2 linked regions of the Chlorobaculum parvum NCIB 8327 genome follow. The protein of the gene in region 1 interacts with the protein of each later gene in a pairwise test. Links are inferred from orthologs where the notes say so. Each region holds a gene or a part of one and is shown on either strand. Other genes may lie near its edges.

The links. Proteins that work in one complex are often made in the same cells at the same time.
Region 2: the proteins of CPAR_RS10490 (region 1) and mtgA interact in binary tests that used the Escherichia coli proteins (3 or more experiments, as listed by UniProt). The link is inferred for Chlorobaculum parvum NCIB 8327 from one-to-one orthologs.

The regions. Positions count from the first base shown.
Region 1 is NC_011027.1:2,272,097-2,275,613, forward strand. The notes cover bases 537-3,517. They hold CPAR_RS10490 (penicillin-binding protein), read right to left. Parts: upstream 3,016-3,517; coding sequence 1,057-3,015; downstream 537-1,056. Other genes in these bases: CPAR_RS10485 (UDP-N-acetylmuramoyl-L-alanyl-D-glutamate--2,6-diaminopimelate ligase), read right to left, coding at 537-1,057; CPAR_RS10495 (hypothetical protein), read right to left, coding at 3,036-3,503. Also shown: more of CPAR_RS10485, read right to left, coding at 1-536. UniProt on the Escherichia coli protein: Essential cell division protein that catalyzes cross-linking of the peptidoglycan cell wall at the division septum. Required for localization of FtsN.
Region 2 is NC_011027.1:2,098,366-2,101,460, forward strand. The notes cover bases 269-3,095. They hold mtgA (monofunctional biosynthetic peptidoglycan transglycosylase), read right to left. Parts: upstream 2,211-3,095; coding sequence 1,326-2,210; downstream 269-1,325. Other genes in these bases: CPAR_RS09655 (Glu/Leu/Phe/Val family dehydrogenase), read left to right, coding at 269-907; rd (rubredoxin), read left to right, coding at 1,123-1,284; CPAR_RS09670 (c-type cytochrome), read left to right, coding at 2,402-2,848. Outside these bases: more of CPAR_RS09655, read left to right, coding at 1-268. UniProt on the Escherichia coli protein: Peptidoglycan polymerase that catalyzes glycan chain elongation from lipid-linked precursors. May play a role in peptidoglycan assembly during cell division in collaboration with other cell division proteins.

The DNA.
Region 1 (3,517 bases):
GCCCCGGCACGGCCTCCGATTCGGCAAGCCCGGCAAGCGCCTTGGCGGGATCAAGACCGAGACTGATGCCCACCGCGAAGGCTTCGAGCATATTCATCACATTGTACTCGCCCGGAAGTGGCACTTGCATGGTGGCCGACTGGGCGCCAAAAGTGACTTCAGCCGTCGAACCTTCAACCGTCGAAGCAGAGATGAACGCCCGAAAACGGTGATCCGAATCGCAGAGCGATGAATTCCCGGAAAGCGAGCAACAGTAAAGGTAATCATTCGGAAGCCCGGCGGCCATGAAACCAGCCTGCGGGTCGTCCGCATTGAGAACGGCGAAGCCATCATCAGTCAGGCGGCTGAACAAGAGGCGCTTGGCTGCTGCATACTCCTCCATCGTTTCGTGGAAATCGAGATGCTCCGGTGTGAGGTTGGTAAACACGGCTGACCTGAAGCGCAGGCCGTGCACGCGGTCAAGCACAAGCGCGTGGGAGGAGACCTCCATCACAGCCGCGCAGCAACCGGCATCGACCATCTGCCGGAAAAGCGCATGCAGGCCGTTCGGCTCCGGAGTGGTGCGTTCGAGTTCGATGTCGCGATTGCCGATGCGGCAAAGCCCCGTACCGATGTACCCGGCGGGAATGCCCGCAGCGTTGAGCATCGAGCTGATGAGCCGCGCGGTGGTGGTTTTGCCGTTCGTGCCGGTCACGCCGATCAGCATGAGCTGGTCAGAGGCGTTGCCGTAGCAGTTTTTCGACAGCTCGGCGAGCGCCTTGCGGCTCTCGGTGACGCGCAGGTAGCAGACGCCGTCACGCAGTTCGGCGGGGTACGCCTCGCAGACAATCGCAACCGCTCCGGCCTCGATGGCGCTGTCGATATGCAGATGCCCGTCGGTGATGAAGCCGCGTACGGCCACGAAGATGGAACCCGGCCCGATCTGCCGCGAGTCACTGCTCACGCCGGAAACCGGCCGGTCAGACGCGCACGCGCCCCGGCGATCGACCAGACCGCCAAGTCCGTCGATCAGCTCACCGAGCTTCGCGCAAGCGCTTCCGTTCCCCGTGTCACTCATCACTTTTCTTTCTTTTTCCGCTCCAGATGCACCGTCACCCGTGACTCTTTGCGAACCTTCGTGCCAGGCGCCACGCTCTGGGAGGTCACGTACCCGTCATCATCTCCGGTTCTGCCCATCGAAAGTCCGTGCCATTCGAGCAGTTTCGAGGCTTCGTTCCCGCTGAGCCCTTGCAGCACGGGCACCGCCACGGTCGCAATGCCGTCCAGCCGGGACCGCTCCGGCGACTTCAGCTCCAGGCGGCGCTGCATTTCGGGTGAACAGGCCAGCGCCCGCCCACAGACTCTCGAAAAAACCGGTGCAGCAACAGCGGATGCATAATACGCCGTCTTCGGCTCATCGACAACGATAATCGCCGCATATTGAGGGTTTTCAGCCGGAAAATACCCCACGAACGACGAGAGATAATGGCTCCAGCCATGATAGCTCCCGTTATAAAATTTCTGCGCCGTTCCGGTCTTGCCAGCCACCGCAACCCCTTCGATGGCTGCAGACTGGCCGGTGCCCTCTTCAACCACAGGACGGAAATACTCTCTGGTTATGTAACGCGCGGATTCTGGCTCCAGCGCCTGCACCACTTTTTTCGGCTCGTTCTCCATAACGACCCGGCCGTCAGGATCGATAATACGCCTGACGATATAGGGGCGCATCCGGGCTCCGTCATTGGCCAGCGTCGCATAGGCCTGAAGCACCTGCAGCGGCGTGGCCATAACCTGATAGCCATAACCCATCCACGGCAGGGTCAGCTTGCCCCAGTCGGAAACCGGCTTGAGCAGCCCGCTCGATTCGCCAATAAGTCCGACGCCGGTTTTCTTGCCGAAACCAAGAGCCGTGGCATAGTGATAGAAATTCTCCGGCCCGAGCTGCAGGGCGGTGCTCGCAGCCACGACGTTACTCGACTCCGTGATCGCCTTCCGGAAGGGAATCAGCCCGAGAGGCTCATGATCTCTGACCGGTTTTCCATGAATCATCAGCAGCCCTTCGTGCCCGTCCACCACGTGCGAAGCCTTCCAGTGAAGCACCTCGGTCGCACCGGCCGCCATGACGAGCTTGAAGGTGGAGCCCGGTTCGAACATATCGGTAACCGCCCGGTTACGCATTCTGGCGAAGGTCACGCCTTTGCGAGAGTTCATGTCGAAGGTCGGGTAGTTGGCCATGGCCAGAATCTCGCCGCTGCGGACATCCATCACGATGCCCATGGCTGCGGTGGCCTGCTGCTCGTTGACCGCCCGCATGATCTCATCCTCGACAATGGCCTGAATATCCGCATCAATGGTCAGCTCCACACTGTTCCCGCCGAGCGGAGGCACCTGCTCAACATCGGGCGCCGGGTAAAGCTCACCGATTGCCGAACGGTAGAAAACCCTTGAGCCCTCGCCGCCCCGAAGCCGCTTTTCGAAGCTCTTTTCCAGACCGCTGACGCCAAGGTTGTCACGATCGGTCAGGCCGATGAGCTGGGCCGCGACGTTAAGGTAATGGCGCTGCTGCTCGCGTCTGAAATCGATCCCTTTCAGTCCTGCGGTCATCAGACCGGCAGCTTTCGTAACCGGCACGTTGCGCTCCATCCAGACAAAGCGCCGTTTGCGCTTCAGCTTTTTAAGGTAGTAGTAGCTGCTCTTGCCGAAATTCTGAGAAAAAAGCCTCGCAACCTGCGACCGGTCTTTGATGCGGGAGGGATCGGCAGCAAAGGATATGGTCTCGACACTTTCGGCAAGCGGTCGCCCGTGACGGTCAAGAATGCTCCCTCTGCGCCCATGCTCATCGATTTTTCTTACATACTGCCGGCTTGCCTTTTCTCGGTATTTGCCGACATCAAGCACCTGAATCCGGAGCAGCTGCATCACGATTGCCGTAAAAAAGACAAGCATGAGCACCCCGATGATGCCAAGACGCAGGCCGAAATCCCGGTCACCGGAGCCCGCAGCATGCTGCTGCTGTATCCCTTGCTCTTCGTTCATGCAATTATCACCGTCACGCGTCAAGGCTTGAGTTCCACCGGAGGCACGGGTGACGCGCTGAGGCCGAGCTGCTGTGCATAGCCGGTAATGTTCCGGATGCTCTGCAACTGCCGGATCTCAAGCGCCTGTGCTGTGGTGATGCTGGTGCTGATCCGCAACTGCTCGCGGAGCCGCTCGTTACGCAGGGCCAGATCGTTGATGGCCAGCGTACTGCCGATCTGGAAGAGAAAAATCCCTGTTACCGCCAAAAGATACAGAAAGCTCCTCAGGCGCAGGATTGCACCGAGATTGAACGCCGTCGAAGACAGCTTCGGCGAAGTCGACGGAACCGGTTCGGACTCGTAGCCACTGAACGGCTGCCGTTCACCGAGCACATCTACACCAGCGAACTCGTACCCTCCAAAGCTATCACGCTTCTCATCTAAAAATGCTTTCGCTTTACCCGCAAGGGCGGTAAACGAGCTTCCGGCACGCCTCAAAACGCTCATGGGACACCTCCTTG
Region 2 (3,095 bases), 170 kb from region 1 along the record:
CATGTCTGAAGGCGAGCTCGAACGGCTCTCGCGAAGCTACATCCGGCAGGTCGGTCGACTGCTTGGACTGACAAAGGACGTGCCCGCGCCTGACGTCTATACCACCCCGCAGATCATGGCCTGGATGGCCGACGAATACTCCTTCATGCAGGGACACAACGACTTCGGCGTCATTACCGGCAAGCCGATCGCCCTCGGAGGATCGCTGGGGCGCGGAGACGCAACGGCACGGGGCGGCATCATCTGCATCCGCGAAGCCGCCAAAGCGCTCGGCATCGACCTTCACGGCAAAATCGTCGCCATCAACGGCTACGGCAACGCAGGCTCGTTCGCGCACAAACTCGTTGTCGAACAGCTCGGCATGAAGGTGGTCGCCGTCTCCGACTCGAAAGGCGCAATCTATCAGCCGGACGGTATCGACTACGACGCCATCATGGAGCACAAAAGACGCAACGGAACCGTGGGCGGATTTCCGGGCTCGACACCGCTAAGTAACGGCGAACTGCTCAAGCTCAACGTCGCCGTGCTCATTCCGGCCGCCCTCGAAGACGAGATCACCGGCGCCAACGCTCGCGACATCAACGCCGCCATCGTGGCGGAACTGGCCAACGGCCCAACTACCCCCAAAGCCGACAAGATCCTCCACGAACGAGGCGTCTACCTCATTCCCGATCTTCTCTGCAACGCAGGTGGCGTAACGGTCTCCTACTTTGAAATGGTGCAGAACACCAGCGGCTGGTACTGGGAGGAAGAGGAGGTTCACCGACAACTCGAAAAAAAGATGACCGCCGCCTTCAGCGCGGTGCACGAAGCCGCCCTCGCCTGGAAGGTCGATAACCGCACGGCCGCAATGATCGTAGCCATACGCCGCATCGAGGAGGCCATGACACTGCGTGGCTGGGTGTAAGCCACTTGATGCCGGTCAAACCCTAACGATGCACTGGCAAAAAAGGAAATAACTGATTAAGGTAGAGCGCGGAGAACTTTTTATAACGATCGTGACCTTACTTGGTTATTGATTAACGCCATGCCTTGGCAGAAGAGCGTTTTTCGATGTTAATCCGAAGTACAAGAATGTTTTTGTGAACCCCCCATAACTTTTCATTCAAAAGGAGACGAGATATGCAGAAATACGTATGTGTGCCTTGTGGCTATGTTTACGATCCGGCAGATGGCGATCCGAACAACGGAATCGATCCGGGAACGCCGTTCGAAGATCTTCCGGAAGACTGGGTATGCCCGGTGTGCGGAGTGGACAAATCCTTGTTCGAACCCGAGTCCTGAAAAAACTTCGCCTTGTTGTTTCCAGCCAGTCCGGCAGACACTCAGTCTCCGGACTGGCTTTTTTGTTCGGACTCTACATGCACCGGCTCTTTTTCAGCACTATCACCACCCTTCTCTGCGGTGCTGTCCGCCTGCAACGCCTCATCGATAAGCCCCTCCGGAATACCGACGACCACCGAATCGGGCTGAGCGCTTCCGGTTGTATCGGGTTCGCTGATCACCTCACGATAATCGGGCACGACAAGCCCTCGCCTCATCATGATGCCCTGAATCAGCCTGGCGCGCTTTTCGACAAAACGGGACGTTCCGTTCGGCTTGAACCTTATCGGGTTGGGCAGCACCGCCGCCAGCCGCGCCGCCTGATTTGCAGTGAGTTGTGAAGCGCTGATGCCGTAATAGTGTTTCGCGGCCGCTTCGATACCAAAAATCCCACTCCCCCACTCAACGGTGTTGACGTAAAGTTCGAGAATGCGCCGTTTGGAAAGCGTGCGTTCGAGGCGCCAGGTCAGAATCGCCTCCTGGAGTTTTCTGACCGGATTTTTCGATGGCGACAGATAGAGATTCTTGGCCAGTTGCTGGCTGATGGTGCTCGCCCCGAACCTGAACTCACGCGCTTCGATGTCTTTTTCGACAGCGTTCCGGATCGCCTCGTAATCAAATCCTTCATGGTGCCAGAACTTGTCATCCTCGGCAATGAGTACCGCTTTGACAAGCATTGGCGAAACCCGGCTCAACGGCACCCAGCGCTGCGAAATGGTGCGATCAATGCCATCACGTCGCCACTGGGCCTTTCGGGACTCCATGAACGCTGTGGTTTCGGGATTGACGGTCTTCAATTCGGCAACATCCGGCACGACGAAGTACCGGCCCACATCAACCAGCAGAATGAACAGGATGAACAGGAACAGATTTCTGAGCAATTTCATGAGGGTGAAGTGAACGGTTCCGGAAAGACCTTTGGTTCAGCTCGAAGGCATCTTCAAGTATAAAGATTTACAACGCTTCGTAAAACATGATGCAGCTCGTTGATTCCCTGACTGGCTTTTCCGTTTTTTAGCTACTTTTATATTCGTACGAAAGGCTGACGAATTTTCGAAACCATGAAATGCGATGAACCATGAACAAGATTAACGACATGCTTACCAAAGCGAAAGTGCTTGCCCTGTCGGGCCTGATGCTCTGGGGCTTTTCTTCGACAGCGTCTGCCGCCGTGGACGGCAAGGCGGTCTTCGACAGGAGTTGCAGCGTCTGCCACTCGATTACGCCGCCGCCAAAATCCGCGCCACCCATTCTGCCTATTTCGGCAAGGTACCACCAGCGCTACTCCTCTCGAGCTGAGGGAATCAAGCAGATGGCTGACTTCATCAAAGCCCCCAGCAAAGAGAAGGTGCTTGCCGACCAGCAAGCCATCACCCGTTTCGGCCTGATGCCAGCCATCCCCCTCAGCGCTGAAGAGCTGGCGGCTGTGTCTGCATGGGTATGGGATCAGTACTCCGGCGGGCAATGGGGCCCCGGCAAGGGTCAGGGCAGAGGAACCGGACAGGGCGGATGCTACCAGCAATAAGCACTTCGCATTCGAACAGACGATAAAAAAAAGCAGCAGGGAAAACCCTGCTGCTTTTTTTCCGCCGGAGCGACCTCGTATGAGTGGTATGAGGAGTACCCTTGGGCAGACTCGAACTGCCGACCAACAGTTTAGGAAACTGGTGCTCTATCCACTGAGCTACAAGGGTAAAAAATCGTTCTGGCCGGTAATGTACAAACTTATTTTTCAGGAAACAAGACAACTGCTCGCGGCGTACAGACATCCA